One region of the Clostridium sp. ATCC BAA-442 genome, then DNA from elsewhere that is predicted to be linked to it. Evidence: riboswitches for the same ligand, from Rfam matches in the RefSeq annotation. Region 1 holds a riboswitch; the other holds the start of a gene.
The links. Region 1 has a riboswitch for thiamine pyrophosphate ahead of ACESY8_RS11130 (ECF transporter S component). Riboswitches for the same ligand answer to the same signal wherever they lie in the genome.

Region 1 (20,729 bases):
TGTCTGTGAGCAGGAATACGATTCCATCACAGATTACCTGAACATCGCCTTTATGGGAAGCAATGTCATCAGCGGGAGTGCAACGGCGGTCGTGGTAGCCGTAGGTGATGATACCCTTTTCGGCTCCATGGCGGTGTCTGTCGCGGGAGAAGCAGTGGAAACCAATTTTACGAAAGGCGTAAACGCAGTTTCCTGGGTCCTGATTCGCTTCATGCTGGTGATGGTACCGGTGGTATTCTTCATCAATGGTCTGACCAAGGGTGACTGGCTGGAAGCGTTTCTGTTCGCCATTTCCGTGGCAGTGGGCCTCACCCCTGAAATGCTGCCGATGATCGTCACCACCTGCCTTGCCAAAGGTGCGATGTCCATGTCAAAGAAAAAGACCATCGTGAAAAACTTAAATTCTATTCAGAACTTTGGGGCGATGGATGTACTCTGCACGGATAAAACCGGCACATTGACCCAGGACAAAGTGGTTCTGGAGTACCACATGGATGTGACCGGAAAGGAAGATATTCGTGTTTTAAGACATGCGTACCTGAATAGCTACTTCCAGACCGGATATAAAAATTTGATGGATATAGCGATTATTGAGCGGACAGAGGAGGAAGAAGCGGCCAATCACCAGTTGGCCGATCTCTCCGCAGTTTACCACAAGGTAGACGAGATTCCGTTTGACTTCACCAGGCGCCGCCTTTCAACGGTGGTAGAGGATACCAGCGGGAAACGGCAAATGATTACCAAGGGTGCCATAGAAGAAATGCTCTCCATCTGTTCTCATGCGGAATATCAGGGAGAGGTGCAGCCACTTACCGATCAAATTCGGCAGGCGATTCTGAAAACAGTAGCTGATTTGAATGAGGACGGGATGCGCGTAATCGCCATTGCGCAAAAACGGGCGCTTCCTGCCGCTGATACATACAGCGTCAAGGACGAGTGCGATATGGTTCTGATGGGATACCTTGCATTTCTTGATCCGCCCAAGGAATCCACCGCGGAGGCGATTCGGGCATTGAAAGCCCATGGCGTCACCACAAAAATCCTCACCGGGGATAACGACCGTGTGACCCGCTGTATCTGCAAGCAGGTGGGCCTCAAGGTAAGCAATCTTCTGCTCGGCTCCGATGTGGAACGCATGAGCGATGACGAGCTGATCCAGGTGGCAGAATCTACGGATGTATTTGCCAAGCTCTCGCCGGATCAGAAGGCACGTGTTGTGACGGCCCTGCGGAGCGGCGGCCATACCGTAGGCTTTATGGGGGATGGCATCAATGACGCTGCGGCGATGAAATCGGCGGATATTGGCATTTCCGTGGACACTGCAGTAGATATTGCAAAAGAGTCGGCGGACATTATCCTGCTGGAAAAAGACCTGATGGTACTGGAGCAGGGTATCATTGAGGGCCGCAAAACCTATGCCAATATGATTAAGTATATCAAAATGACGGCCTCCTCCAACTTTGGAAATATGTTTTCGGTATTGGCAGCCTCGGCACTCCTTCCCTTCCTGCCGATGGAGAGCGTCCATCTAATCTTGCTGAACCTGATCTATGATCTGAGCTGTACCGCCATCCCCTGGGACAACGTGGATGAGGAATTTATCGCTGTTCCACGCAAGTGGGAAGCATCCAGCATTGGGAATTTTATGATCTGGATCGGGCCTACGAGTTCTATCTTCGACTGGACAACATACGCCTTTCTGTACTTCGTTTTCTGCCCGATATTCGTTTCCGGCGGCGTGCTTTATAATGACCTGTCTGCTCATTACAGAGGAGCGGAACTGGCACAAATGCAGACTACTTATGCGGCCATGTTCCATGCCGGGTGGTTTGTGGAATCCATGTGGAGTCAGACGCTGGTGATCCACATGATCCGAACCCCGAAACTGCCGTTTATCCAGAGCCGCGCCTCGGCCCCGGTGACGTTGCTGACCTTTACCGGCATCGCGGTACTGACGGTCATCCCCTTTACCGCATTGGGAAAAATGCTCGGATTTGTCGCCCTCCCCACAGCTTATTTTGCTTACCTGATCCCCTGCATTTTGTTGTATATGGTGTTGGCGACCAGTATTAAGAAAGCCTATGTGCGTCATTTTGGAGAGCTGCTGTAACAGGAAGGGAGTGTGCATGATATGACAATCAATTGGAACACAATATGGATGAATTTGTTCGGAAAAACGGAGCTGTTCGGAATCAATATGGGGTTTTGGGCAGCGATAACCGTGACGGGACTTATTGTGATCCTGATGAATGTGGTCTTTTGGACACGGAAAAGATTTCATTCATACGGAGACAGTTTATAGCTATTGAACCCCCTGGAGAGCTCCTTCCTGATCCACAAGGCCATGCGCTTTGACAGCAAGGGCGGGAGAATCCCGGATGTGATTTCCGATAACTATGAAAAGCTGGCGCCCTCCGCAGACACCCGGCTGCGGGTCAACCGTAGCGGGATCCAGCAAAAAATCATTATGAAATTCTTGCACATATAACGTAAAACAAGAAGCCTGTTGCAGAATAAAACGGTTCTGCAACGGGCTCCTTTTCACACCAAAATGAAAAAATGCTATAAAGTTGTGGGCAAATATTTAAAGGAAGGGTAAAAGGGGCAGCAACGCAGGCCCTGGGGCAAGTGACGGGCCACCTCCTCCCGTCACGCCGCCTCGAACTGGCTGCGGTAGAGGGAGGCGTAAAAGCCGTTCCGGGCCATCAGTTCCCTGTGGGTGCCCCGCTCCACGATGTCGCCGTCCCGCACCACCAGGATCAGATCCGCGCTGCGGATGGTGGACAGGCGGTGGGCGATGACAAAGCTGGTCTTGCCCTCCATTAAACGTGCCATGGCCTTCTGGATCTCCACCTCGGTTCGGGTATCCACGCTGGAGGTGGCCTCGTCCAACACCAGGATGGCCGGGTCGGTGAGCATGGCCCGGGCGATGGTCAGAAGCTGCATCTGCCCCTGGGACACGCCGGTGGTCTCCCCGGAAAGCGGGGTGTCGTACCCCTGGGGCAGGGTGCGGATGAAGTGGTCGCAGCAGGCCGCCCGGGCCGCCGCCACGATCTCCTCCCGGGTGGCGTCCCGCCGGCCGTAGGCGATGTTCTCCGCGATGGTGCCCTCAAAGAGCCAGGCGTCCTGGAGCACCATGCCGATGCGCCGCCGCAGCTCCCCCCGGGGCAGGGCGGTGATGTCCTGTCCGTCGATGGAGATGGAGCCGCCGTCCAGCTCATAGAAGCGCATCAGCAGGTTGACCAGGGTGGTCTTGCCGCCGCCGGTGGGGCCCACGATGGCCACCATCTCGTTGGGGCGCACCTCCAGGTTCAGATCGTGGATCAGGGTGCGCTCCGGGGTGTAGCCGAAGCGCACGTGGCGAAACTCCACGTGGCCCTGCGTGATCACGGAGGCATCCCCCGCCGCATCGGGCCGCTCCTCCTCCTCGTCCAGCAGGGCGAACACCCGCTCGGCCCCCGCGATGGCGGCCTGGAGGGAGGTGATGACGTAGGAGGCCTCGGTCACCGGCTCGGCGATCTGGTTGACATACTGCAAAAAGGCCTGCACAGTGCCCAGGGTGATAGCCCCGCCCAGGGCCATGCCGCCGCCCAGGACGGCGGTGGCGATGAAGCCAAGCTGGCCCAGCACGCGGATGGCGGGGTAGATGGCGTAGTCGGCGAACTGGGCCCGGCGCTGGGCGCGGAACTGGGCCTCGTTGAGGGCCTCCGCCTCCTCCAGCATGGCCGCCTGCCGGTTGAACACCTTGACCACCCGGTTACCCGCGTACAGCTCCTCCACCTTGCCAGTCAGAGCCCCCATGGCCGCCATATTGCCGCCGTAGGCCCGCTGGGCCAGGGCGGAGACATAGCCGGTGGCCGTCATGCTGAGGGCCAGGGAGACCAGCACCACCAGAAAGAGCCTGGGACTGAGCATCACCATGGCCGCCGCAGCCAGAGCAATGGTAAACACTGATGACACCAGCTGCATCAGTCCCACCTGCATCACGGAGGACACCTTTTCCAGATCGTTAGTGACCCGGCTCATGATGTCGCCGGTCTTGTGTCCGTCAAAGTAGCGCAGGGGCAGACGGTTGAGCTTGGCGCTGACGTCCTGGCGCAGGGAGAGGGTCAGCTCCTCCCCCACGGTGGCGATGATATACTGCTGCACATAGGACATCAGGCTGCTGAACAGCGCCGCGGCGGCCACCAGCAGCACGGGCAGCCCCAGGGCTCCGGCGGCGGTCTCCACCACGCCGGCGGAGCCGTCAAAGGCCCGGATGGCGTCCACCAGCCGGTCGATGCCCATTCCAACCGCCAGGGGAATGGCGGTGAAGGAGGCGGAGCTGAGCAGCGCCGCCCCGGCCACCAGCAGCAGCTTCCACCACTGGCGGGCCATCCGGCCCAGCAGCCGCCAGGCGGTGGCCCTGGTGTTGCGGGGGATGTCCTCATGGGAGAGCTCCCGCTTTTCGGTTTTCTTTCTGCGTGCCATACTCACGCCCCCTCTCTCTGCATCTGACTGTCCGCGATGGCCCGGTAGACCGGGCAGGTCTCCAGCAACTCCCCGTGGGTGCCGGCGCCCACCAGCCGCCCCTCGTCCAGCACCAGAATCAGGTCGGCGTCCAGGATGGTGCTCACTCGCTGGGCCACGATGAGCTTGGCGGGGCGCACCACCTGCTCCCGCAGGGCGCGGCGGAGGGCGGCGTCGGTCTTCACGTCCAGGGCGGAAAAGCTGTCGTCAAAGAGGAGCACCCCGGCATCCTTCACCAGCGCCCGGGCGATGGACAGCCGCTGCCGCTGACCGCCGGAGAAGTTGGTGCCCCCCTGGGCCACCGGGGCATCCAGCCCTAAAGGGAGCCGCTCCACAAAGTCGGCGGCCTGGGCAATGCCCAGGGCCCGCCACAGCGCCTCATCCGTAGCGTCCGGCCGACCCATGCGCAGATTCTCCGCGATGGTGCCGCTGAACAGGAACGCCTTCTGGGGGACGCAGCCGATGCGCTCCCGCAGCTCCTGCTGGGTGAGGGTACGCACATCGACGCCGCCCACGCGGATGGCCCCCTCCCCCACATCGTGAAGCCGCAGCAGCAGATCGGCCAGGGTGCTCTTGCCCGAGCCGGTGCTGCCGATCACGGCGGCGGTCTGGCCTGGATACAGGGTGAAGGAGATATCCCGGAGCACAGGCTCCTCCGCCCCTGGGTAAGAGAAGCTCACGTGGTCAAACTCCACCGCCGGGCGGCCGGGCCCGGCCACAGCGGCGGAAGCGGCCCCGTCCTCCACGTCGGGCCGGGTATCCAGCAGGGCGGTGAGGCGTGCCAGGCAGGCCCTGGCCTTGGGCAGCGTGGTGAGCACCGACACCGCCATGAGCAGGTAACCCATGGTCAGGATGGAGTACTCGGTGACGGCGGTGATCTGCCCCACCTCCATGCCGCCGCCCAGGGTGAGCACGCCGCCCGCCCACAGCACCACGGCCATGAGGGCGCCCATGAGCATCCACACCACCGGAATAGCCACGGCAAAGAGCCGGTTCAGGCGGATCATGTTGTCGGCGTAGGAGCGGTAGGCGTCGCCGGAGCGGGCCTCCTCATAGGCCTCATTGCCGAAGGCCCGGATCACCCGCACGCCGGTGACCGCCTCCCGCACCACACGGTTGATGCGGTCCAGGCGCACCTGGATGCTGCGGGAGAGGGCGTTGGACTTTCGGAGCACCACGGCGGCCACCGCCGCCAGCGCCGCCATAAAGCCCACCTGTATGATGGCCATGACCGGGGTGACCATGGCCGTCATCACGATGGACGCGCCTACAATGAGGGGAGCGGGCACCACCATCTGGAGCACCATCCCCATGGTCTGCTGCAGGTTGGTGATGTCGGAGGTGGTGCGGGTGATCATAGATGAAACGCCCACCTCGTCGAACTGGTGGAGGGAGAGCTCCTGGCTCTTGCGCAGGAGCAGGGAGCGCATTTCAAAGCCAAAGCGGGCGCCCAGGTCGGCGGTCACCCAGCTCCCGGGGGCGGCCACCGCCCCCGACAGCAGGGCCACGGCCAGCATCTGCCCGCCCGTGCGGAGAATGGCGTCCATATCCCCAGGCAAAATGCCCAGGTCCACCACGTTGGCAATCAGGGCCGGGATGAGCAGCGTGCCCACCACCTGGCCCAGCAGAAGGAGCAGGGCCAGCGCCGCCATACCCCGGTGCCGCTTGTAAAAGGATCGCAGGTATTTCATGAGGGCCTCCTTTGCCGTCTTGCTTTTTTTACCGGCAAGAGGTATCATAAACCTTAGAGCGACTTCAATGTCAAGAAAAAATTAAGAGAACCGGAGGCCCGCCATGAATCAGAAAAAGCAGCTCTCCATCCTGGAGTTCTCCCGCCTGACGGGCATCAGCCGGGACAACCTGCGCTTCTACGACCGCATCGGCCTGCTCTGCCCGGAGCAGCGTGGTGAGAACAACTACCGCTATTACGCGCGCAGTCAGCTCAACTCCGCCTACCTCATCAGCTCCCTCCGCCTGCTGGAGGTGGGGCTGGAGGACATCCGGCGCTACTCCGCCGGCCGCACACCGGAGCGGATGCTTGCCTTCTTCGCTCAACAGGAGGAGCGCATCCAGGCCGAGATCGCCCGCCTGCGGGAGACCAGCGAGATCATGAAGCTGCGCGCCTCCTTGGCCCAGGAGGCCCTGGCCCACGCGGAAGGCGCTTATCTGCTGGAGGAGCGGCCCCGGGAACGCATCTTTTTGTGTCCCCCCGCCCCGGACGGCCTCAGCGGCGAGGAGAGCGAAATCTTTGCCTACGAGTATGCCGCCGGGAAGGGCGTCCATCTGGGCCACCCGGCCGGAGTACTCATCACACCGGACAGCACCGCCAGTGGAGAGCCCGTTTGGCGCTACCGCCTCTATTTTAAAACCGGCGGCCGACGGGGTAACGCCTGGAAGCCGGCTGGGCGGTACGCCGTCGCCTATGGACGAAGCATTCCAGACGATTTCGAGCGGGCTTGGGCAGGACTCCACGCCTTTCTGGCGAGCCGGAGCCTGCGCCCCACCGGCAGCGCCTACGGAGAGCTGCTGCTGGACGAGCTCTCCGTCCAGGATACGGGGGACTATTTCGGACGGTTGGAGGTCCCGGTGACGGTTGATTCCTGTTTGGAAAGAGGAATCTAACTTTTTTTGTGAAGACCCCCCATAAATCTTGTGTTTTCCGGCCATTCCTCTCCGTCTGTACCCTTGACGGAGTATCGCAGGTCTGCTATGATAATGGATTGGAAAAGACAGATTTCGCCTGGTCCCGCCGGGCTTTCCCGCACTGGCGCCAGGCCCCGTTTCAAAGGAGAATGCCATATGTATTGTACCCGCAAGCTGACAGAGCAGGTCTGGTGGGTGGGCGGAAGCGACCGCCGGCTGGCCCTGTTCGAGAACCTCTTTCCCATCACCCGCGGCGTCTCTTACAACTCCTATTTGATCCTGGACGAGCAGACCGCCGTGGTGGACACCGTGGACTCCTCCATCTCCCGCCAGTTCCTGGAGAACGTGCTCCACACCCTGGACGGCCGCCCGCTGGACTACCTGGTGATCAACCACATGGAGCCCGACCACTGCGCCAGCATTGAGACGCTGCTGCTCCGCTTCCCCACTCTCAAACTGGTGGGCAACGCCAAGACCTTCGCCTTTATGGGGCAATTCTACGATTTCCCCCTGGACGGGCGCACCGTCACCGTCAAGGAGGGGGATACCCTCTCCCTGGGCGGGCATACCCTCCACTTCCATATGACTCCCATGGTCCACTGGCCGGAGGTCATGATGACCTATGAGTCCAGCGAGAAGCTTCTCTTCTCCGCCGACGCTTTCGGCTCCTTCGGCGCCACGGGCGGCAATCTGTTTAACGACGAGCTGAACTTCGACCGGGACTGGCTGGACGACGCCCGCCGCTATTACGGCAATATCGTGGGCAAGTACGGCCTCCAGGTGCAGGCCGCGCTGAAGAAGCTCTCCGGACTGGACATTGCCATGATCTGCCCCCTCCACGGCCCCATCTGGCGCAGCGATCTGGACTACCTTCTGGACAAGTACGACAAGTGGAGCCGCTACGAGCCGGAGGAGCGGGCCGTTGCGGTGCTGTACGCCTCCATGTACGGCGACACCGAGAACGCTGTCAACCTTCTGGCTGCGGGTCTGGCTGACGGCGGGGTAAAGAACATCGCCATGCACGACATTTCCTCCACCCATGTCTCCACCCTTATCTCCGAGGTCTTCCGGTGCAGCCACCTGGTGCTGGCCGCCCCCACCTATAACAACGGGGTCTATCCCGCCATGGCCACCTTCCTCCATGACATGAAGGCCCTTGGCCTGCAAAACCGCACGGTGGCCTTGGTGGAGAACGGCTCCTGGGCTCCGGTCAGCGGCAAGCTGATGCGTGAGATGCTGGGTGAGCTGAAGGGTTTCCAGGTGCTTGAGCCCGTGGTCTCCCTCAAGTCCGCCCTCAAGGACAGCTCTCTGGAATCGCTCTTCCAGCTCAGAGACCGTATTCTGGACTCTCTCAACGGGTAAGTCAAGCAGACAAAATGCGGCCCATCGGTCAATGACCGACGGGCCGCGTTCGTTTTTCAGCCGGGCCGCTCCGTAGCCGGAATCCAGTCCTCCAGAGACAGAAGCCGGCTCCCCACCAGTTCCTCAAACTCCGCCGCAAAGGTGTCCTGATCCACCTCCGCGTCGTCCACCAGATAGGTGAATACCTCCGTGCCATCCTCCTGCGTATCCTGGTGTACCGCCAGGGAGGCGCACTCCTCCGTCTCCCCATCGGGCAGATAGCGGAACACCGTGTAGAGGTGGGAATACCGATTGGGCCCGGTGCCCGTGTCATACTGCCGTACCATGGCGCCGTCCTCCAGGGGGTAGTCCCGGCAGCTCAGCTCCATGATGTCGTACTGCCAGCAGCTCAGCTCCCCGTCCCCATAGTGGAACACGGCGTTGAACTGGTGGGGCTGAGCCACCATCTGCACCACCAGCTCCGCCCCGCCGTCCCCGTCCAGATCCAGCAGCACATACTCCAGCTCCTCCGCCGGGGGCAGGGTGACCTGGTGCAGCTCCAGCCCCTCCGGCGGGCGATCCAGCGCCCCCGGCTCCCCTGCCAGCAGGGCCCGGTAGTCCGCCAGGGCCTCGGCCGACACAGGCGCGGGGGACAACGGAGGCGAAACGGGCATGGAGTTGGCGGGTTCTTTCAGAGCTTCCAGGGGGGCGGGCGCGGGGCTGCCGGACGGTGCCGGCGGCTCTCCGCCTCCCGCGCAGGCGGTAAGGGCAACGGCCAGCAGACAGGCCAGCCCCGTTATGGACGTGTGGTTCACAGCGGTATTCCTCCTTCGGGCCGTTATGCCGTCATGATAACACCCCCACAGCCCGAAGGGAAACCCCTACGCGGTTTCAAATGGTGAAAATTTGGTAACAGGTCCTCAGAAGTCCGGGGCGGAGGCCAGCCGGAGCAGCCGCTTCCGCAGACAGGCGGTCAGCTCCACCTTTTTGGTGCCAACCTCTTCGAAGGCGATCACCGCCACCGCGCCGGAGCGGCTCACCACCATGCCGGGGCCGAAGGCCCGGTGCACCACCGCCGTGCCGGGCACGTAGTCCTTCTCCCACGCCGCCACCGCGGCGGCGTCAGGCTCCGCCGGGACCTTGCCCGGAGTCCTGGGCCTCTGGGACGTCCACTCCGGCGTACCCAGGAACTGCCCCACAAAGGAGGCCGGGGGCGACGGCTCGCCGAAGCGGTTGTCACAGGTGAGCAGAACAAGCTGCCGCCGGGCCCGGGTGGCCCCCACGTAGAAGAGCCGCCGCTCCTCCTCCAGGGCCACCCGCTCCTCGTCGGACAGGTCGTTCCCCTTCCGGGGATTCACCGATGGGAAAATGCCGTCCACCGCGTCGATGAGGAACACCCGGTCGTACTCCAGGCCCTTGCTGGCGTGGATGGTGGAGAGCACAAAGGGGCAGGCCGGGTCTCCACCCCCCGACTCTACCGTGTCCCGCAGCGCCTCCAGGCGGCGGAGAAAGCCCTCCACCCCCGGCTCCTGCCGGGCCAGGGCCAGCAGCAGCTCCACCCGGCTCTTGTCGCCCCCCTGGCTGGACAGGTAATCCCCGTAGCCCATGTACTTGACGATGCGCTGGAGGGCGGCAAAGCTGGAGAGCTGGGGCAGCTTGGACAGGTGGGTGCGCAAGGCCTTGAGCCGCCCCGTCTGCCAGGGCTCGAAGCCGCCCCCGTCGATGAGGGCGTCCAGCACCGGCGCCCCCTCCGGCCCCCGGCGCAGCTTCTCCTGGAGGACGCTCCGCTTGACGCGCACCTCCAGCTTGTAGTAAATCCGCAAAAACCGCTCCCGATCCGTGCCATCTAAGGCAAAGCAGAGCACATCGGTGAGATCCCGCACCGCCGGGCTGGTGAAAAAGAAGCTCTCCCGCTGGCGGCAGGCGTAGGGGATGCCCCGGCGCTCCAGCAGGTCAATGAGGGGCAGGGCGCTGTCGTTGTTGCGGTAGAGCACGGCGGTGGACTCCGTGCAGTCCGCCGCCGCCTGGGCCAGATAGTGGGCCTGCTGCCCGAAGTCGTTGAGATTCACGTGGCGCACCGGCTCCCCCTGGGGACGGCTGGCCCGCATGTGCTTGGGGTGGCGGCTGCCGTTGCGCTGGATGAAGGCGTCCGCCTTCTCCACGATGGCCCCGGCGGAGCGGTAGTTGGTCTCCATCAGCAGCACCTCCCCCTCCGGGTAGATCTGCCGGAACTCCATCAGCGCCTGGGGCCAGGCCGCCCGGAAGCCGTAGATGCTCTGATCCTCGTCCCCCACCATGAACAGGTTGCGGCTCCGGGCGGCCAGCAGGCGGAGAATAGCGTGCTGGATTTTGGAGGTGTCCTGGGCCTCGTCCACGCAGAGGTAGGGGTATTTGCTCTGGAAGTGGGCCAGGATATCGGGATACCGGCGGAGAATCCGCAGGGCGAAGACCATCTGATCGTCGTAGTCCATGCGGCGGTTGCGCTCCAGGTACTCCCGGTAACCGAAATAGACGGCGGGAAAATCCACCCCGTCCATCTCAATGGCCCGCACCTCCTCGTCCCGCAGCATCCCGTTCTTGCAGCAGGTGATGCGGGTGCGCACCTCCTTCACCTCCTGCTCCCCCGGCCACTCGGCCCCGTGGGACTGCATCAACCAGCGCACCAGGGCGTTCAGCTCCCCCTCGTTGGTCCACAAAGCGAAGGGCTCCACCCCCTTGGCCCAGGCGTAGTAGGAGATGATGGACTGGCAGATGCCGTTGATGGTGCGGAAGGCCAGCGCGCCGGCGTGCGCCTCCCCAAAGAGGGCGGCAAAGCGCCGCTTCATGTCCCCGGCGGCGGCCACGGTATAGGTGACGGTGAGGATGCGCCCCGGCTCCACCCCCAGGCAGTGGATGAGATAGCCCAGCCGGGTCACCAGGGTGGTGGTCTTGCCGCTGCCCGGCACCGCCAGCAGCAGGGTGGGCCCCTCGGCCCGGAGGATGGCCGCCTCCTGCTGGGGATCGGGGGTGAGGGCGTATCTGGCTTTGAATTCGGGGTAGGTCATGGCGTGTCCTCTCTTTCTGTGCGTACTGTTCAGAGTACCCCAGCCCCGGCGGAAAGTCAAGCGGCAGTTGCGGCATGGTCTGGGGCGTGCTATACTGGGTAAAAAGGAGGAATGTCCCATGCCCGCCAACACCCCCCGTCTGGAAACCGAACGCCTGGTGCTCCGCCGGTTTACCCCGGCGGATGTGGAGCCGCTGTTTTCCCTGATGCGCGACCGGGAGGTCAACACCTTCCTGCCCTGGTTCCCGCTGGAGACCGAGGCGGACGCCGCCAGATATCTGGAGGAGCACTACCTGGACTACTACCGCCGTCCCTCCGGCTGCCGCTACGCCATCTGCCTGCGGGAGAACGACCGCCCCATCGGCTACCTCCATGTGGACGACGGGGAGAGCCATGATCTGGGCTACGCCCTGGCCCGGCCATCCTGGGGCCGCGGCTACATGACCGAGGCCGCCGCTGCGGTGGTGGAGCGTCTGCGCGCCGACGGCCTGCCCTTCCTCACGGCCACCCACGACGCGGACAATCCCAAGAGCGGGGCGGTCATGGAGCGCATCGGCATGACCTACCGCTACTCCTACGAGGAGCTGTGGCAGCCGAAAAACCGGCTGGTCATCTTCCGTATGTACCAAATGGATCTGAACGGCACGTGGCCCACCTACCGGGCCTACTGGGACCGCTGGCCCCGCCACTGGGTCTGAAATCCGCCCTTGCAATTTGCGGAAAGGCGTGCTATAGTTGCCACAGAAAAGTCTGCACAACTGAATGCTGGGGGGCCGGATGGAATCCGGCTGAGAGTTAGGCTGTTCTGCCTATGACCCATGGAACCTGTTGGGTAATGCCATCGTAGGGAGCGCGGTTCACGCCGTTTTGCCGTTTTTTGCAAAGTCGCTCAGCGAAGGCTGTGCGGCTTTTACTTTTGCCTAAAACGGAGGTATCTGCAAGAATGAGACGAGAACCCTGGAAACTCAAGGACGTGGTCATGATGGCCATACTGGGTGTGCTGTTCGCGGTGGTCTACATGGCCGTGTTTTACGGCGGCACCGCCATTTCGGTGGCCCTCACCCCCCTGGGCCTGTCGGCCTTCGGCTTTGAACTCATCTACGGCGTGTGGTTTATGGCTGCCACCATTGCCGCCTACATCATCCGCAAGCCCGGCGCGGCCCTCATCACCGAGGTGCTGGCCTCCGCCATCGAGCTGCTCATGGGCAACTCCGGCGGCGCCACCGTGGTGCTCACCGGCTTCATCCAGGGCGTCGGGTGCGAGCTGGGTTTCGCCGTATTCCGCTACCGGAAGTACAACCTGCTCTCCATGGCCCTGTCCGGCGTCTTTGCCGCCGTGTGCATCTTCTGCTACGAGCTGTACTACCTGAGCTACTATCTGCTGGCCCCCACCATGCTGGCCGCCCAGTTGGCCGTCCGCTTTGCCAGCGCCGTGGTCTTCTCCGGCGTCATCGCCAAGCTGGCCTGCGACGGCCTGGCCCGGACGGGGGTACTGCGCAGCTACGCCGTGGGCGCCCGGCTTGCCCCGGTATCCATCGACGATGAGGAGGAATAAGCAATGGGTAAACTGAATGTGGTTCTGGACTGGTTTGCAAATACCAATCACACCGGCTTTCTGCTGGCGGAGAAGCGGGGCTACTTCGCGGAGGCGGGCCTGGAGGTGCACATCGACGGCGAGGTTCACGGCGTTATGGATCTCCACGGCGCCGATTTCGTGCTGGGCCCCCAGATTTCCATGCTGGACTGCATGTCCCGCGGGGTGGAGCTCACCGGCGTGGCCGTCCTCACCCAGCGCTCCGACTCCGGCATCGTCTCCCTGAAGGAGAGCGGCATCACCTCCCCCCGGCATCTGGAGGGCAAGCGCCTTACCCACTGGGCCCCCCGCTGGTTCCACGGCGTGATCGGCGAGGCCGTGCGCCTGGACGGCGGCGACTACGGCAAGGTGGAGCTGGTGCCCATGGACGTGGGCGACATCGTCGCCACCCTGGGCGCCGTGGCCGACGCCACCTGGGTCTACGCCAACTGGGAGAACGAGGAGCTTATCGCGGCGGGCAAAGAGATCAACTTCATCAACCTGGCCGACGTGGACCCCCTCTTCGACTTCTGCGCCCCCGCCATCGCCGCCACGCACCAGGTTCTGCGGGACCGACCCGCCGAGGTGCGGGCCTTCCTGGCCGCTCTGGACCGGGGCTATCAGGAGGCGGCCCGCGATCCGGAGGGGGCCGTCCTGGCGGTGAAGGACGGCCTGCCCGCCGTGTCCGAAGCCATGCTGGTGCGCAGCCAGAAGCACCTGGCCCCCCTGCTGCTGGATCAGCGGGGCCACTGGGGCCCCATCCGCCCGGAGCGCTGGGAGTGGATGGCCGACTGGCTGGTGGCCAACGGCTACTACGACCGCCGCCGCCCCACCGAGTACACCAATGACTTCCTCCCCGTCTGAGGTGGGCCGCATCACCCTGGAGCGCGTCACCTTCCGCTACCTGGAGCAGAGCAAGCGCCCGGTGCTGGACGAGGTCAGCGCCTCCTTTGACCGGAGCCGCATCACCGTCCTCACCGGCCCCTCCGGCTGCGGCAAGAGCACCCTGCTCTATCTGGCGGCGGGGATCTATCCCCAGAACGCCGGGTTCCTCCAGGAGGGCACGGTGCGGGTGGAGGGACAGGAGCCCGCCGCCCTGGGGCCGGGGGAGCGGTGCGCCCTGGTGGGCATGCTGTTTCAAAACCCGGAGCTCCAGTTCTGTATGGACACGGTGGAGAACGAGCTGTTCTTCTGTCTGGAGAACCGGCGGGTGCCCCGGGCGGAGATGGAGGAGCGGCTGAGCGCCGCCCTGGACTTCTGCGGCATCGCCCACCTGCGCCGCCGCCCCCTCCGCTCCCTGTCCGGCGGGGAGAAGCAGCGGGCCGCGCTGGCCTGTCTGGCCGCACTGCGGCCGGCCTGGATCCTGCTGGACGAGCCCTTCGCCAATTTGGACGACCAAACCGCCGCCCTTCTCTGCGGGCAGCTCGCCCGGCTCCACCGGGAATGCGGCACCGGCATTCTGGCCATCGACCACCGGCTGGACCACTGGCTGTCCATCGCCGACGAGATCCGCCTCATGGCCCAGGACGGCACGCTGGACGGCGCCGCCTATGCCCCCAGCGCCCTCTCCCCTCAGGCGTGGGCGGAGCGGGGCGTCAGCGTCCCCGGCTGCCCCTACCAGGCCGCCCGGCCGGTCAAGACCGGGCCGGAGGAGGTGGTGCTCTCCCTGCGGGGCCTGCGGGTCTCCCAGGATGGGCGCGAGGTGCTGCGGGACGTGAACGCCGACTTCTTCCGGGGGCGCATCCACGCCATCGTGGGCCCCAGCGGCAGCGGCAAGAGCACCCTGTTCGGCGCCCTCAGCGGCCTTTACCGCTATCAGGGCTCCGCCCGGCTGGAGGGGATGGAGCTGTCCAGGCACCGCCGCCGGCTGACCGGCCGCATGGGCTTCGTCACCCAGAGTCCCCAGGACCAGTTCGTGGCGGACACCGTTCTGGACGAGGTGACGGTCAGCCTGCGCCACAGCGCCGGGGCGGGCGATCCCGCCGCCGGGGCCGAAGAGGTGCTCCGCCGGATCCAGCTCTGGCGCTTCCGCCGCCTGTCCCCCTATATGCTCAGCCAGGGCCAGCAGCGGCGGCTGGGGGTGGCCGCCCTGCTGGCCTACGACTGCCAGGTGCTGGTGTGCGACGAGCCCACCTACGCCCAGGATCGCGGCCGCACCGCCGCCATCATGGACGCCCTCCAGCAGGAGGTGGTGGAGCGGGGCCTCACCCTCATCCTGTCCACCCACGACCGGGCACTGGCTCAGGACTACGCCGACATTCTCTACGAGCTGAAGGAGGGGAGCCTGTATGAAGTCGCTCAATCCCGCCTGTAAGCTCATCGGGCTGGTGGTGCCCACCCTTCTGCTGGCCGGACTCCATCACCCGGCGGTCAACCTGGCGGTATTTGCGGTATGTCTGGCCGCCCTGCTTCTCTCCCGCGCCAACGTCAAGGTGCTGGCCGGGGCCCTTCTCCCCGTGCTTCTGGTGGCGGTGGGCATGTTCTCCACCGGCTACCACTTTCACGCCGGGGCGGGCATGCCCATCAACGCCGCCGCCCAGGCCCTCACCGGGGCGGCGGTGTGGAACGGGCTGGTGCTGGGCAGCCGGGTACTGGCCTTCGCCGGGCTGGGCCTGCTCTTTGTCCTCACCACCGACCGCATCCTCCTAGTGCGCTCCCTCCAGCAGCAGCTCCGCCTCCCCCCGGTGTTCGCCTACGGCCTGCTGGCCGCCTGGGGCATCCTGCCCAATATGATGGAGGAGTACAAGCGCACCCGCGCCGCCTTTGCCGCCCGCGGCATCCGGGTCTTCCCCGTCTCCCCCGCCCTGCTCAAGCCCCTGCTGGTCAAGTCGGTGCGCTGGTCGGAGGAGCTGTCCATCGCCATGGAGTCCAGGGGCTTCGACGGCCGCGCCCCCCGCACGTGTAGCCAGCCCCTGCGCCTGCGGCCGGTGGACGTCCTCTTCCCCATCCTGTCCTGCGCCCTGTTTCTGGCCCTGTTCTTCCTGCTGGGACGCTGAAAAACCGCCCCGGAGCGAGGCTCCGCGGCGGTTTTGCTTTACGGCTTGCACTGGCCGCAGGGGGAATAGCCCTCGGCCAGCAGGGCCTCCCGGCTTCCGGTGTAGTCCGTCCGGTTCTCCGGCTTCATGTCCTCCACGCTGGCGCAGGTGGGCAGGTGGAATTTCTTCGTGTTGGTATTGAGCACGTAGGCGGCGCCCGCGGGGGTGGGGCTGGCCTGGGTCTCCCCCTGCTCCCCCTCCGCCCAGCTCGCGCCGGTGGCGTAGTCGATGCCGATGCCCGGCTGGACGTTGTAGACATAGACGTTGAAGCAGACTCCCTCCCCCTGGTCCTCCACGCTCCCGGCCTCCATCAGCACTCCGCTGGCCACCAGATTGTCCCCCTCATAGAGCGGGGTGACCCGGTAGAGGACGTGGTTGGAGGTCTCCTTCACATAGTCGGCCACCAAGTTCTCAAAGGGCAGCATGCCCTCCACGTTCATGTAGCGGGTCCCGGTGATCAGGTTGCGCTCGTTGGCGTTCTCGCCGGTGAGCTGGAATCCAATGAGGTGGCAGCGGTTGTAAAGGTACTGACCGCCGTACTCCACGTTGATCCAGCCGGAGGGCTTCACCGAGCTGATGCTCTCCCGCGCCTCGGTGGGCATCAGCTCCTCCCCCACGCAGGCGTAGGCCGTGCCGCAGCGGCCCAGCCCGTCCAGCGCACGGTAGGTCTCAAAGGCCTCGGTGGTATATTCCTCCTCCCCAAAGAAGGGCTGGTTGTCATTGATGACCACATAGGGCTCGCCCGTATAGGCGGGCACCTGGTCCAGATCGTAGCTGACCGCCGGGGCGGCCTCCCCCTGGCAGCCGGTGAGCAGCAGGGCCAGGAACAGCAGGAGCGGAAAGACGCGTCTCATCGGGTATAGACCTCCTTTGTAATGCGCTCGTGGGAGTGGCCGGAAAACTCCTCCCGGCGGGCCAGAGTCCACCCCAGAGGGCCGGGCCGCACATCCAGCCAGGCGTCGGCGGGGTAGCGCCGGTTCCAGCGGTAGAGCACCAGCCCCTCCAGCCGGTCCAGCCAGGGCAACAGGGGCGGCTCCTCCACAAAGCAGAGCTCCCCCGGCCCGGCCTGGGCCAGGAAATCCTCCGCCGCGGTCAGATACTCCGGATACGGCGCCTCAAACAGCCGGAGCGTGTCCCGACTCATCCACAGCCGGCGGCCCGCCGCATCCTCCAGGATGCGGGCGCACACCGCCCGGTCCCGGCTCTGCCGCCGCCCGTGGAACGCCATCCCCCAAGCCTCGTCCACGCAGACAATTGCTGTCATCCGGCTACATCTCCTCCCGGCATAAAAAGAAAAGCACCTGTGTAACACAGGTGCTCTTCCGTTGGTGCGCGAGGCGGGACTTGAACCCGCACGTGCGTAATGCACACTAGAACCTGAATCTAGCGAGTCTGCCAATTCCACCACTCGCGCATGTCCCTTTGTTCAGAACAGGTTATATTCTACCATCTTCTCCCCACCTTGTCAACCCCTTTCATCAAATTTATGACCTCTATTTTTTCTTATTTCAAAATCTGTGCAGCGATTCTCTTTTTAGCTTGATTCTTTTTTCCGCCTTTGATATAATGCTTTTGAGATAAAAATTCTCAATATATTATTCTCAAGAGTGGAGGATCGAAATGAAGCGGATGTTTACAAAGAGCAAGACCAAGGCAGATATCCTGTCCATGCTGGACAGGATGATTGCGCAGCACGGGGATGCAATGTCCATTCCCATGCTCCGTGTGGATCAGAGCGACCACCTCAAACTCTACACCTGCGCTCTCACCACCGGCTTCCTACAGGCTATGATCTGCCGCCTCCCCCGCAGCCTGGAAAACCCAGAGGGCATTCAGCGCGCTCTGGTCATGAAAAAAGTCTCTGAAATTGAGGAGCGCCTCTCCAGCGGCCCGTATGGCTTTCCCAACGCCATTGTTATCACCCTCAGATGCCAGGACAGCCCCTATATAACTGTTGCCCCTCTGGAGAGCCGCACCGGCGACTCCTCCGGCATTGTCCTTTTGACCGTCGCTCTCCACCGTTACCGTGAGCACATCGCAGCCTGTGCGGCAGACGAGGCGGGCTATCTTCTAGCCCCAGAGCAGGAACTGCTGGGCTATATGATCGACGGCCATCACCGCACCGAAGGGGCTTATGCGGCGGGCAAGCTGGACTACCCCTTCCTCACCGGCGTCTACTTGGATCTGGATCTGCGCAAGATGGCAGCCTCCTTTGCTGAGATCAACTGCAACCAGGAGAAGCCCTCCGCCATACATACCAACGCCATCCGCAACCTCTCCGGCCTGATGTCCGACCGGGAGAACACCGCCTTTGACCTGATGGACGAGCTCAATGGCCGGGCCGGCCTCTTTCATGACCGGATCAAGATGTTCGACGGCCCCCGTGCCCGCTCTCTGCCCCGGGCTTATGTCAACTCCAGCAAAATGCAGAAGCTGCTGGAGCATTGGCTCGAGATCAACCTGCAGAACGGCTTCAACTACACCACTTTTTCCGCCCGGGTGGAGGCCATCGAGACTTATTTTTCCGCCTGGAAGGCATGTTACCCGCAGGCCTGGGACAGTTCCGCGCACGTTCTGACCAAAACAATGGGAATCGACATCCTGTTTGATCTATACGGACTGCTGTCGGAGTTCATGCGTTCCTCCATTCTCGCCCCCGGCGCCCTTCCGGAACGGGAGGACTTCATTACCGCCATTCACAGGTGCTTTTTCGACCTTCAGGAGCAGGACGGCGCGGCCTTCTATCTTCCCAAGCGGCTCGAGCTCGATGCCCAGAGCGGCGAATCCATCCCTCTGACCTGGGAGAGCTCCACCTTCGGTGGACTGTCCAGCGGCAAGGGAATCCACTTCCTGAAGGGAAAGCTGCGCGAGATGATCGCCCTCACACGGCACAGCTTCCCCGTACACTGACTACTCCAAAGCACCCCCGCCGGACTGCTCCGGGAGGGCGCTTTGCATGGTATGATACGCCTCAGCGGGCGGCTCCAGCCCCGGCTGTTTGCCCGTACAATGACAAACTCCCGGTAGCAGGTCCATATTCCCCAGGGCACGCGCCCCCCAGTCGCACTGAACGTTGGAGAACTTCCTCCCCTCCGCCCACCACAGGAATTTCTCGTTCTCACTCTGGGCAATGCGGGAACCGATGAACCGGTCTGCCCTTACCACTTCTTTCCCATATTGATGATTTAATTATCGCAGTCTAATGATCAATATATCAGCTCTGCCCCCTTCTATCAAAAAGCATGCATAGAAGAAGCGCACCAGCCGGCGGCCGGTGCGCTTCTTCTATGTATTTTGGGGGTTAGTCCTCCCGGTCCAGGGTGATGTGGGGGACCATGGTGGTGGTAAAGGTCAGCTCAGGCTGGGAGGTGTCACAGTGGCTGAACTGGACCGGCATATCCATGTCGCTCTCCACAACCACGGCATAGCCGACATTCATGGGAACGGGCTCACCCTTGTCGTTCTCCATCAGGTCGAACCGGGCATGTTTGGTCCGGCGGGCAGGCACCACGCTGGTATAGCCGGTCATGGGCTCACGATCCTGGAAGTAGAAGGTGAAGCGCACATGGGCGTCCCGGCCGGTCTCGTTGATGAAGGCGCAGCCCTCATGGCTGGTGAAGTAGCCGGTGCCGCGGGAATGAAGGTAGGCGTCGGGAATATACCACTTGTACTTGTACTCCATATTGATCCACTCACTTTCTATTGTAATTGTTTGTTGCAGTTCACTCAGACCGGCGCGGGGCCGTAGGCTCTGGGATCCGGGTCGTCCACCCAGCCCCAGGAGGGGCACACATCGTGGGCCACGAAGATCCGCTCCTTCTGGATGCCCAGCACCTGACTCAGATCATTCATGAACTCCTCGGAGAGCATCTCGCAGTTCTTGGGGCCGATGTCATAGTCCCCATGAATTTTAAAGTTCACAAAGGCCGCGGGGGTATCCCTGCCGCTGAAGAACATCTGCTGCTTGTCCTCCATGACGATCATGAGCCAGCGCTCCCGCTTGGTGGGCACCTTCTCCCATGACACGGCCAGGGCCGTTTTCAGCTCCTTTGCTCTGTCGCTGGGAATCTCCACATTGGTCCTGATGATGATACAGGGCATATGCAATACCTTCCTTTCTGTCATGTTCAGTTCTTGACCCAGCCCCAGGAGGGACATTCATCGTGAGCCACAAAGATCCGCTCCTTCTGAATACCCAGCACCTGGCTGACATCGGTCAGGAACTCCTCGTTCAGGATCTCGCAGTTCTCCCTGCCAAGGCTGCCTAGAATCTTGAAGTTGACAAAGGCCGCAGGGGTATCTTTGCCGCCGAAGAACATGGTGGTGTTGTCCCGGATGGTGGTCATGAGCCACCGCTCACTCTTACCCGGAAGCTTCTCCCAGGAAACCACCAGGGCTTTTTTCAGTTCCTCGGCCTTCTCCTTGGGCACCTCCATATTGGTATACATAACAATACAGGGCATGTCCGTATCCTCCATTCCAATCAATTTATCAGCAAGGGCGGTCCCCTTCTCTGGCCGCCGGATTAAAACGCCTCCAGATAGATCTGCTTTACCTCGTCCCGGGTAAGCGCCTTGGTATGATT
Region 2 (10,655 bases), on a different contig from region 1:
GGTCGCTGAGGAAGCGGGGCAGGAGCAGGATCAGGGGAATCAGCAGGATCACCTTACGCAGCAGGGCCAGAAAGAGGGAGACGCGGGTCTGGCCCAGCGCCACGAAGGTCTGCTGGCAGGAGAACTGCACCCCCAGCATGAACATACCGGCGGCATAGATGTGCAGCGCCCAGACGGCGATCTCCACCAGCTCCGGCTTGTCGTTAAACAGCGAGACAAACAGGCCCGGAAAGAGCTCCAGCGCCGCGCAGGCGGCACAGCTAAAGCACAGGGAGGAGAAAAAGAGCAGGCGAAAGGTCTGCTTGACCCGGTCCAACTGCCCGGCGCCGTAATTATAGCCCACGATGGGCTGGGCCCCCTGGGACAGGCCCTGGAACAGGAGGGAAAAGACCTGCATGATACTGGAGCAGATGGTCATGGCGCCCACCGCCGGGTCGCCTCCGTAGGTCTTGAGGGAGGAATTGAAGGCGATGTTGACCAGACTCTCGGTGGACTGCATAATGAAGGGTGAGAGCCCCAGGGCCAGCACCGGAGCCAGCACCTTGGCATCCAGACGGAGAAGCCGCCGCTGAATCCGCAGCTTGGTGCGCCTGCCGCACAAAAAGCGCACCACCCACACGGCGGAGACGGCCTGGGCGGTGATGGTGGCCAGGGCCGCGCCCTTTACGCCCATATTCAGGCCGAAGATAAGGATGGGGTCGAGGACGATATTGACCACCGCGCCGATAATCACCGAGGCCATACCGACGGTGGAGAAGCCCTGGGAGGTGATGAAGAAGTTCAGGCCCAGGGCCAGCTCCACAAAAATGGAGCCGTAGAGGTAGATATTCAAATAGTCCATGGAGTAACCGATGGTGTTCTCCGTAGCGCCGAAGAGGTAGAGCATGGGCTCCTTGCAGAGCTGGAATACCACGGTGGCGGCCAGGCCCAGGATCATCAGCAGCAGGGTGCAGTTGCCCAGAATTTTGTTGGCCTCGTCCAGCTTCCCCTCCCCCATGCGCACCACCGCCCGGGAGCCGCCCCCCATGCCCACCAGGGCGGAGATGGCGGAGACAAACAGAATCACGGGGAAGCAGATGCCCAGGCCGGGGGGTGAGGGCGAGATCGCCCTCACCGGGGATGTGCCCGATGTAGATGCGGTCCACGATGTTGTAGAGGGCGTTGACCAACTGGGCGGTGACGGTGGGCACCGCCAGCCGCAGGAGGAGCTTGCCGATGGGATCGCGGCCCAGGTCGTTTTCGCGTTTTGCCATGCCTCAGTCCTCCTCCTTTTCCAGGAAATAGGTGGCCTCCATGTCGGCCACGCTGAGGGCAAAGGCCAGGGGGTATTGCTGGAGGGCCTGGCCCACCAGCCGCTTGTCCTCGTCGCCGGAGAAGCCCATGTGCCAGCGGATGGCCATGGCCTCCTCCCGGGTGAGGCGCAGGAAGCCGGAGAGGATGTAGACGCTCTTCTCCCCGTGGCCGTAGGGCAGGGGGTCCTCGTAGAAAAAGGTGGGCACCGCCTGCCACTTGCCGTCGGGGCCCTTCACGTTGCGGGAGCCCTGCCTGTAGCAGCCCGTCTTGCACACGTCGTGGAGCAGTGAAACCAGCGCGGCGCTCTCCGCCGGGTACTCCAGGCCGTACAGCTCCTTCACCCGCTCCCGCTCCAGGTAGGCGGTCAGGCAGTGGTAGACATTGACGCTGTGCTCACACAGGCCGCCCGCGTAGGCCCCGTGGAACCGGGCCGAGGCCGGGGCGGTGAAAAAATCGCTTTTGTGCTCCAGGTAGTCCAGCAGGGCGTCCGCCCCGTCCCGCCGGATGTTCTCCCGGTAGATCTCGATAAATTCTTCCTTGGCGCTCATGGAGCAGTCTCCTTTTCTGTTTGACAGATAGATAAGATCCAGTATAGCATAAACTCCAGCGAAAAGCCACCCTCGGCACCCCTGTTTCAGACCTGGCATAGGATGGGCGGAATAGGAGGAGTGCTATGGAATGGCTTTCGCTGCTTCTGGCCGCGGTCCTGTTTGCCGCGGCCTGTAATCTGGATACTGTAATTCTCTCCATGGGCTACGCGGTGAAGGGCGTGCGGGTCTCCCTGTCCCACAGCCTGATTATCGCCGCCCTCACCACCCTGATCACCTGGGCCTCCCTGCTCCTGGGGGCCGGGGCCGCCCGGGTGCTCAGCGGGCCGCTGCCCAACCTGCTGGGCGGGCTGGTGCTGGCGGGCATCGGGGCGTGGTTCGTGCTGGACTGGCTGCGCCGCCTGGGACCCGCCGGGGAGGCGGAAGGGGAAAACCGGGCCGCCACCCTCTGGGGGTGCGTCTCCCTGGCCGCCGCCCTGGCGGTGAACAACGCGGGCATCGGCGTGGCCGCCGGGGTGTCCGGCATTGCCCCCGGCTGGGCGGCCCTGGCGAATTTCCTGGTCACCCTGGCCGCCCTCCCCCTGGGCCGCGCCCTGGGGGATAAGCTGGCCGGGCGGCTGCTGGGCAAATACGCCCTTCCCCTCTCCGGCGCGCTGCTGGTGCTGCTGGGCATCTGGGAGGCGGTGGGATAGGCCTTGTTTGAAAATAGTCAACACGCCCAATCGCCGGGCCTTTTGCCCTCTGGACGGCCCAATTTTTCCTTGAAATCCGCCAGGATTCCTGCGAAAAAATTGCTTGCCAGCGGGCAAAATTCCTCGCCGCTGGTCATATTGCTATTTTTCAAACAAGGCCTAGCCCTGGCGCGGCGGGCGGAGATGTGGTAGAATACCCCCGAAAGAAGGGATTGCATATGACGCTTCTGGAGCGCCTGGGGGGCCGGGAGGCCATCACCCGGGGCATCGTACACACCTTCCGCATCCTCTCCCGCCGCCCCCGGCCCTCCCGGCACGAGGAGGCCGCCGGGGAGGAGCTGGACGCATACCTGCGGGGGCTGGGCCTCTCCCCCGTCCGGGACGGGGCGGGCAACCGGATGGCCGACGTGCCCCCCGCGCCGGGGCGGGCCAGCGCCCCCCGCCTGATCCTCCAGGGCCACCTGGACATGGTGTGCGCCGTCCGGCCGGGCAGCGGCTGGAACCCCCTCACCGACCCGGTGGCGGTGGTGGAGGAGGGGGGCTTTCTCCGTTCGGACGGCCGCTCCTCCCTGGGGGCGGACAACCACCTGGGCAACGCGGCGGCGCTGTGGCTCCTGTCCACCGGGGCGGTGAATCACGGGCCCCTGCGCCTGCTCTTCACCACCGCCGAGGAGGTGGGGCTGGAGGGGGCCAAGGAGGTGGCGCCCGACTGGCTGGCCGGGGCGGAATACCTGCTCAACACCGACGGCTTTCACCTGGGCCGGGCGGTGGTGGGCTCGGCCAGCGGACGGCGGGAGACCTGGGCCGCCCCGCTGGACGCCGGGCCGGCCCCGGCGCTCCCCGCCTGGAGGCTCACCCTCTCCGGCGGCCGGGGCGGCCACTCCGGCGACGACATCAACCGGGGCCGGGCCAACCCGATCAAGCTGCTGGCCGCCTATCTGGCCGGGCTGCCCGGCGGGCGGATCGCCTCCCTCTCCGGGGGCCTGACCCACAACGCCATCCCCGCCCAGGCCGAGGCAGTGGTATTCTGCCCCGCGGAGCCCGACCTCTCCCCCCTGCGGGCCGCCCTGGCCGGCTACCGGGCGGCCGATCCCGGCCTGACCGTGGCCTGCGCCCCGGCGGAGGGGCCGGAGCGGGCGTGGACGCCAGCCTTCCAGGCCCACGCCCTGGCCTTTTTGATGGGGCTGTACCACGGGGTATACGCCATGGAGCCGGCCTTCCCCGGTACGGTGGGGGCCTCCGCCAACCTGGGCCGGGCCGGGACCGAGGGGGATGTTTATGAGGTGTGCGCCTTCCTGCGCTCCACCCGACCGGAGTGGGAGGCGGAGCTGGCCGGCCGGCACATGACCCTGGGGACGGCCCACGGGTTCTCCCTGTCCGTCACCGGCTACCCCGGCTGGCCCGGCGACCGGGCCAACCCCCTGGCGGCGGTGCTGGGCCGGGTGTGGCGGGAGCAGACCGGCCGGACGCTGGAGCTCTCCGCCGTCCACGTGGGGCTGGAGCCGTCGGTGTTCCGGGCCAAGGCCCCGGGGCTGGTCATGGCCTCCGCCGGGCCGGACATTCTGGACACCCACTCGGTGGATGAGCGGGCGCCCCTGGACGGGCTGCCCGATTACGCCCTGCTGCTGGCCGGGGCGATGGAGGCCCTTTAGACGGGCGTCCGTCCACGCAATGCACAAAGTACAAGCAAGCTAGAAAGTACGCGCCGCCCGCCGGAACTCCGGCGGGCGGCGCACATGTTTACGCGTAAATATGATCCAGGATATCCACAATCTGCGCCACGCAGCTCTCCTCGCAGGCGCCCAGGATACGGGCGCCCCACTGCTTGACCTCGGGGGCGCAGTTGGCGGGGGCGAAGGGGATGGCGGAGACGGCCAGCATGGGGATGTCGTTCTGGTTGTCCCCCACGCAGTAGATGTGCTGGGCGTCGATGCCCAGGCGGCGGGCCAGGTACTGCACCATGCCGCCCTTGCTGCTCCCCTTCCGGGTCAGCTCCAGCAGCACCCGGTTGGAGAAGATCGCCTCGTAGTGCTCTCCCCACCGCTCCAGCAGATAGCGCTGGGTGTGCAGAAGGGTTTCATAGTCCTGCTGGAGGATGACCTTGCTCCAGGGTAGGGGGATATCCGCGATGGGCACCTCCCGGGCGGTCATGCCCGCCCGCTCCAGGTGGCGTTGGGTGACGGCGTTGGGCTGGTAGACGTAGATGGCGTCGTGGTGGTAGGCCTCAAAGCCGATGGTGGGAATGGCCCGGGCCATCTGCTGGAGATCCTCCCGCACCCGGTCGGGCAGAAAGGTCTCGTAAATCATCTCCTCTGTCCGGAAGTCGTACAGGGCGGAGCCGTTGGACAGAATCACCGGCGCGTTGATGGGTATGTGGCTGGCGTGGGGGGCGAAGTTGGGGCGGGCGCGGCCGGTGGCCACGGTGAAGGTGCCCCCCTCCCGGGTAAAGTAGGTCAGGGCCTCCACATTTTCCCGGGTGATGCGCATGTCCTCCCCGTAGAGGGTGTCGTCAAAATCGCTGACCAGCAGCACGCCGTTGAATTTGCCCAACTGATTCACACCTTACCTTCTCAGATCGGCCCCCGTCATATACGTTTTCAGCGGTGCATAGAGAATGCCAAAAATCACCAGACACAGGACAAGGTCAATCCCGACATAGCTGCCGTTGTAGATAAGGGAGTAGAGGGCGGGATTGTCGAATACTGTGCCGAAGATCTCCGTGGGGGCCAGAATTTTGTAAATGGTGATACCGCTGATATAGTGGACAACAAAGCGGGCGGCTCCGCCCAGCACGCTGCCCCAGAAGATGCCGTGGGGCTTGCCACGGCCCAGGCCGGCGATGCCCATAACACCGAAGGCCAGCACATAATCCAGCAGGATGGACTGCCAGCCCCAGCTTACCGCGCCCTGGATGAATACCTGGAGTACGCCGAAGGCAAAGCAGGCGATGAAGCCGCCTCCCATGCCCCAGCGCACGCAGAAGAACAGCAGGGGGAGCATCTCCAGCGAGATGGAGCCGCCCTGGGGCAGCTCAAATACCTTGAGAAGCCCCAGCACCAGGGCAAGGGCGATCATGAGTCCGCCTTCGCAAAGCATCCGCACCAGCAGATACATACGGCGGCGGCCAGGGGCTTTTGTGGTGACAGGTTCAGACATAGAGCTCATTCCTCCTAAAAAATGTACCGCAGCGCAAACCGGAAACAGCGCAATGCGGTACGGGAGAAACGACCTCTATCGTCGAATACTCTTCCTACGCCGGCATTACCCGGATCAGGTTTAAGGGACACGGGCGGCCATACGCCCTGATCTCAGCCGGACTTGCGTCCAGCGCCCCTGCGATTCGATTTGTTCTACGGTTATCCTAAAGTTTATACCAAATGGCGCAGCTTTGTCAACACTTGGGTAAAATAGGCAGGCAGCGGACACTCGACCGTGACCCGCTCCCCGGTGCGGGGGTGGACAAAGGAGAGCCTGCGGGCGTGGAGGCACTGGCCCGCCAGGCCGGGGACGGGCTTCTTGGCCCCGTATACCACGTCCCCCAGCAGGGGGTGGCCGATGGAGGCCAGATGCACCCGGATCTGGTGGGTGCGGCCGGTCTCCAGACGGCACTGAATATGGGTATAGCCGGGGAAGCGCTCCAACACCGTCCAGTGGGTCACCGCCGGACGGCCGTTTTTCCAATCCACGCACATCTTCTTCCGGTCGGTGGGGTGGCGGCCGATGGGCGCGTCCACGGTGCCGCGGTCCTCCCGCAGGCCGCCCACGCACACCGCCTCGTACTCCCGGTAGAGGGAGTGATCCTGGAGCTGGGCGGCCAGGGCCTGGTGGGCAAAGTCGTTCTTGGCGGCAATGAGCAGCCCCGATGTGTCCCGGTCGATGCGGTGGACGATGCCGGGGCGGAGGGCTCCGTTGATTCCAGAGAGTGATTCGCCACAGTGATATAACAGAGCGTTGACCAGTGTGCCGTCCGGATGGCCCGCCGCCGGGTGAACCACCAGGCCCACCGGCTTGTTGACCACAATCACGTCGGCGTCCTCATACGCCACGTCCAGGGGGATATCCTGGGGGAGCACGTCCACCGGCTCCGGCTCCGGGAGGCGCACCTCCAGCACGTCGCCCACGGCGGCCTTGTCGTTCTTCTTTACCGGGCGGCCGCCGAGGGTGACCGCCCCCGCCTCCAGCAGGCGCTGGGCCGCCGAGCGGGTCAGCTCCGGCACCAGCCGGGCCAGGAGCTGGTCGGCCCGCTCCCCCGCCCGGTCAGCCCGCAGCAGAATCGGCTCCATGGCCCTCCTCCTTGCCGTGGAAGAAGAGGTAGTACACGCAGAACGCGATGCCACCCACCACCACGCAGATGTCCGCCACGTTGAAGACGGCAAAGCGCATGAACAGGGTCTCAAACATGTCGGTGACGTAGCCCAGCAGGGCCCGGTCGATCAGGTTGCCCACCGCCCCGGCCAGCACCATGGACAGGGCGGCCATGGCGAAGGGGCGGGGAAAGACCTTTTTCACCAGAAGCACCACCAGCAGGACGGACACCACCAGGGACACAATGGTCAGAATCCAGGTGTGCTCCTCCAGCAGGGAGAAGGCCGCGCCGGTGTTCTGCACATAGGTGAGCTGGAGAATATGGGGGAGAAAGGGGACGTCTCCCCCCAGGGGGATGTTGGCCCGCACCAGGAACTTGACCACCTGGTCCAGTACCACCAGGGCCACCACGAGAACGGCATATAGCATGGACAAAGGGCTCCTTTTCTTCGGTTTTGCTCTATTTTATCACGGCCTGCCGCCGGGGGCAACCCGGAAGATCGGATGTAAATTCCAATTGAAGAAACAAGAAAAATCTGGTATACTGGGGCAAAAAGCCGAAAGGCGGTGAGTGCGTTGGATGAAAGGCGGACCCTTTCGTTAAATGTGTTCCTGAATACCCTTGAGGAGGGCTGTAAAAACGAGCGGCGCTACTGCTTCATCCTGGGCGCCGGGGCCTCCAAGACCTCTGGTATCCCCACCGGGGAGGAACTGGCCAAACAGTGGCACGGGGAGATTTTGGAGCAATGCTCCAAGGAGGAGATCAAGGAGCTGAAAAAGCGGCTGGGGGTGCGCTCGACCAAGCCGTCCAGCCGGGCCTATTTTGACCTCTATGCCATGCGCTTTTTTCCGGACTATCAGAACGGCTCCGCTTTCCTGGAGCGGACGCTGGAGCGCGCCCAGCCCAGCCTGGGCTACTATCCCCTGGCCGCCCTGTTGGCCAACACGCGCAACAACCTGGTGATCACCACCAATTTCGACAGCTTGGTGGAGGACGCCCTGTTTATTTACACGGATAAAAGGCCCATCGTCATCAGCCACGAGCTGCTGGCCCAGTACATCAACTTCAACACCAGCCGGCCCATCATCGCCAAGCTCCACCGGGGCCTGTTCTTTGACCCCCTCAACCGGGCCGAGCAGGTCAACGGCCTGTCGAAGCAGTGGAAGGATATCCTGCGGGAGGCCTTCAAGCGTTATACCCCCGTGGTGATCGGCTATGCCGGGGGCGACCACAGCCTGATGGACTTTCTGAAGGAGACCGAGTGCCTGAGCGGCCTCTACTGGTGCTACCGCCACGACGAGCCGCCGGAGGAGATTCAGAAGGTGGTGGAGCGCCACGGCGGATACTTTATCCCCATTGAGGGCTTTGACGAGATGATGTACCTGATGGGGCAGCGGTTCGGCTATACTGACCCCTGCGAGCATATCGAAAGCGCGGCTGAGCAGCGGGTGAGGGACTATCAGGAGCAGGTCAAGGCATTTCAGGAGAAGCTGCGGGCCGCGGAGACCCCCAGCGAGACCCAGAGCGCCATCCTCCGGGCCATGGACGCCAAACAGCGGGAGGAGCTTCAGCGGCTGGACCGCCGCATCGAGCTGGACGAGGAGGACGGGGAGGCCTACTGGGAGCGGGGAAAGCTCTACTATTTTGCCAACGACTATGCCCAGGCGCTGGAGGACTTCACCAAAGCCAAAGAGTTGGGAATGGAGGACAGCAGGCTCTACTGGTACCTGGGTGTCTGCAACCACCAGAGGGATCCGGAACAGGCCATACGGGACTACAGCCGGTCGCTGGAGCTGAAGGAGACTTCGGAGGTATACCGCAATCGGGGCCTGTGCTTTACCATTGTGAAGATGTATGACAAAGCTGTTCTTGACTTTACCAGGGCAATTGAACTGCCGCCGGGGGACAAGAGGCTTTACAGGGAGCGGGGCAGCGCTTACTGGAATCTGGAGGAGTACGAAAAGGCCCAGGCCGATTATGAGAAGGCGCTGGAGCTGGAACCGGCCGATGCGGGGCTCTATACGACCTTGGGCGATGTGCAGAAAAGGCTTGGAGAGGTGCAGGAGTCCCTGCAGAGCTACCAAAAGGCCATCCAGATCGACCCCAATTGCGCAAGAGCCTATAACAACCGGGGTGTTCTCTACGCCCATCAGGGAGAATATCAAAAGGCGTTGATCGAACAGCGTAGGGCAGTCAAACTCGCCCCCAATAGTGCAATCTATCATGCAAACGTAGGAGATGACTTCAACCACTTGGAGCGCTATAGCGAAGCGGTCACAAGCTGCAACAAGGCCATCAAGCTGGATCCAGGCTACGCCAAGGCATACAGCATCCGTGCCGATGCCTATGAGGGGCTGGAGCAGACAGAGAAGGCCGAGCGGGACCGGGAGACCTATCGCAAACTGACGGAAAAACAGGAGGAGACGCCGCAGGCATAGCCGCCGCAGCGCTGCGGCGTCCTGTCCGTTTTCTATCTGCTATCTGCGGAATTACTCACCCACCACGGCGGCGCAGCGGTCGCACAGCTGGTTGTGGTGGCCGTCGGCGCCGATGTGCTCGCTGTGGTTCCAGCAGCGGGGGCACTTGGGGGACTCGTCCAGGGCGACGGCGATGGTGCAGGGGATGAGGCAGTCCTCGCTCTTCTCCCCCTCCACGGCCCCGGTGGTGACGGTGACCTTGGAGACGATGCACAGGGAGGCCAGATCCACCCCGGCCAGGAAGGCGGCGTCGGACTCGGACACGGAGAGGGTCACGTCGGTGTCCTGGGCCTTCTTGAACACGCCGGCGTTACGGGCATTCTCCAGGGCCTTGTTCACCGCGTCGCGGAGGCTGACCAGCTTCGCCCAGCGCTCCCGGGCGGCCGCGTCCAGGGCAAAGGCGGCGTTGTCGCCGGGCATGTCGTTGAACAGGACGCTTTCGGCGTTTACGCCCTGGGCGTGCTTCATGGCGTGCCAGATCTCGTCGGAGGTGAAGGCCAGGATGGGGGCGATGAGCCGGGTCATGCCGTCCAGGATGTGGTACAGGGCGGTCTGGGCGGAGCGGCGCTCGGCCTCGGCGCCGCAGTAGAGCCGGTCCTTGATGATGTCCAGGTAGAAGTTGGACATGTCCACCACGCAGAAGTTGTAGACGGCGCGGTAGACGGCGTGGAACTCATAGCGGTCGTAGGCGGCGCGGGCGGTCTTGGCCAGCTCGTTGAAGGTGTGCAGGGCGTAGCGGTCCAGCTCCATCAGGTTTTCCGCCGGCACCAGATCCCGGTCGGGCTCGAAGTCGCACAGGTTGCCCAGCATGTAGCGGGCGGTGTTGCGGATTTTCAGATAGGCCTGGGAGAGCTGCTTCATGATGTCCTTGGAGATGCGCATGTCCTGGGTGTAGTCGGCGGAGGCCACCCACAGGCGGAGCATGTCTGCGCCGTAGTCCTTGATGACCTCGTCGGGGGAGACGGCGTTGCCCAGGGACTTGTGCATGGCCTTGCCCTCGCCGTCCACCGTCCAGCCGTGGGTGGCGATCTGCTTGTAGGGGGCCACACCGTTCACGGCGATGGAGGTGAGCATGCTCGACTGGAACCAGCCGCGGTACTGGTCGCCGCCCTCCAGGTAGAGGTCGGCGGGGTACTTGAGGTAGGGGCGCTCGGCCGCCACGGCGGCCCAGGTGGAGCCGGAGTCGAACCACACGTCCATGATGTCGGTCTCTTTGGTGAAGTGGGCCTTGCCGCACTTGGGGCAGACGAAGCCCTGGGGCAGCAGCTCGGCGGCCTCCCGGTCAAACCAGACGTTGGAGCCGTGCTCCCGGAAGAGGGCGGCCACGTGGGCGATGGTC

Region 2: it holds a riboswitch for thiamine pyrophosphate, as region 1 does, so the genes downstream of both, ACESY8_RS08405 (energy-coupled thiamine transporter ThiT) here and ACESY8_RS11130 (ECF transporter S component) in region 1, are expected to answer to the same signal.

The regions. Positions count from the first base shown of each region.
Region 1 is NZ_CAXSQB010000023.1:15,988-36,716, forward strand. It holds gene mgtA (magnesium-translocating P-type ATPase) at 1-2,110, shown strand, start outside; gene ACESY8_RS11095 (ABC transporter ATP-binding protein) at 2,650-4,470, opposite strand; gene ACESY8_RS11100 (ABC transporter ATP-binding protein) at 4,473-6,200, opposite strand; gene ACESY8_RS11105 (MerR family DNA-binding transcriptional regulator) at 6,304-7,131, shown strand; gene ACESY8_RS11110 (FprA family A-type flavoprotein) at 7,309-8,514, shown strand; gene ACESY8_RS11115 (hypothetical protein) at 8,571-9,308, opposite strand; gene ACESY8_RS11120 (ATP-dependent helicase) at 9,414-11,537, opposite strand; gene ACESY8_RS11125 (GNAT family N-acetyltransferase) at 11,656-12,234, shown strand; TPP riboswitch at 12,293-12,403, shown strand; gene ACESY8_RS11130 (ECF transporter S component) at 12,480-13,091, shown strand; gene ACESY8_RS11135 (ABC transporter substrate-binding protein) at 13,095-13,973, shown strand; gene ACESY8_RS11140 (ABC transporter ATP-binding protein) at 13,954-15,423, shown strand; gene ACESY8_RS11145 (energy-coupling factor transporter transmembrane component T family protein) at 15,398-16,105, shown strand; gene ACESY8_RS11150 (DNA/RNA non-specific endonuclease) at 16,144-16,998, opposite strand; gene ACESY8_RS11155 (hypothetical protein) at 16,995-17,408, opposite strand; tRNA gene ACESY8_RS11160 (tRNA-Leu) at 17,471-17,558, opposite strand; gene ACESY8_RS11165 (ParB N-terminal domain-containing protein) at 17,765-19,054, shown strand; gene ACESY8_RS11170 (sensory rhodopsin transducer) at 19,446-19,826, opposite strand; gene ACESY8_RS11175 (phenylpyruvate tautomerase MIF-related protein) at 19,871-20,245, opposite strand; gene ACESY8_RS11180 (phenylpyruvate tautomerase MIF-related protein) at 20,272-20,607, opposite strand; gene ACESY8_RS11185 (iron-containing alcohol dehydrogenase) at 20,670-20,729, opposite strand, start outside.
Region 2 is NZ_CAXSQB010000015.1:9,113-19,767, reverse strand. It holds partial or broken gene ACESY8_RS08430 (MATE family efflux transporter) at 1-1,253, opposite strand, end outside; gene ACESY8_RS08425 (hydrolase) at 1,257-1,841, opposite strand; gene ACESY8_RS08420 (MntP/YtaF family protein) at 1,967-2,533, shown strand; gene ACESY8_RS08415 (M20/M25/M40 family metallo-hydrolase) at 2,752-4,185, shown strand; gene ACESY8_RS08410 (HAD-IIB family hydrolase) at 4,274-5,092, opposite strand; gene ACESY8_RS08405 (energy-coupled thiamine transporter ThiT) at 5,096-5,689, opposite strand; TPP riboswitch at 5,764-5,878, opposite strand; gene ACESY8_RS08400 (RluA family pseudouridine synthase) at 5,902-6,816, opposite strand; gene lspA (signal peptidase II) at 6,791-7,267, opposite strand; gene ACESY8_RS08390 (tetratricopeptide repeat protein) at 7,406-9,277, shown strand; gene ileS (isoleucine--tRNA ligase) at 9,329-10,655, opposite strand, start outside.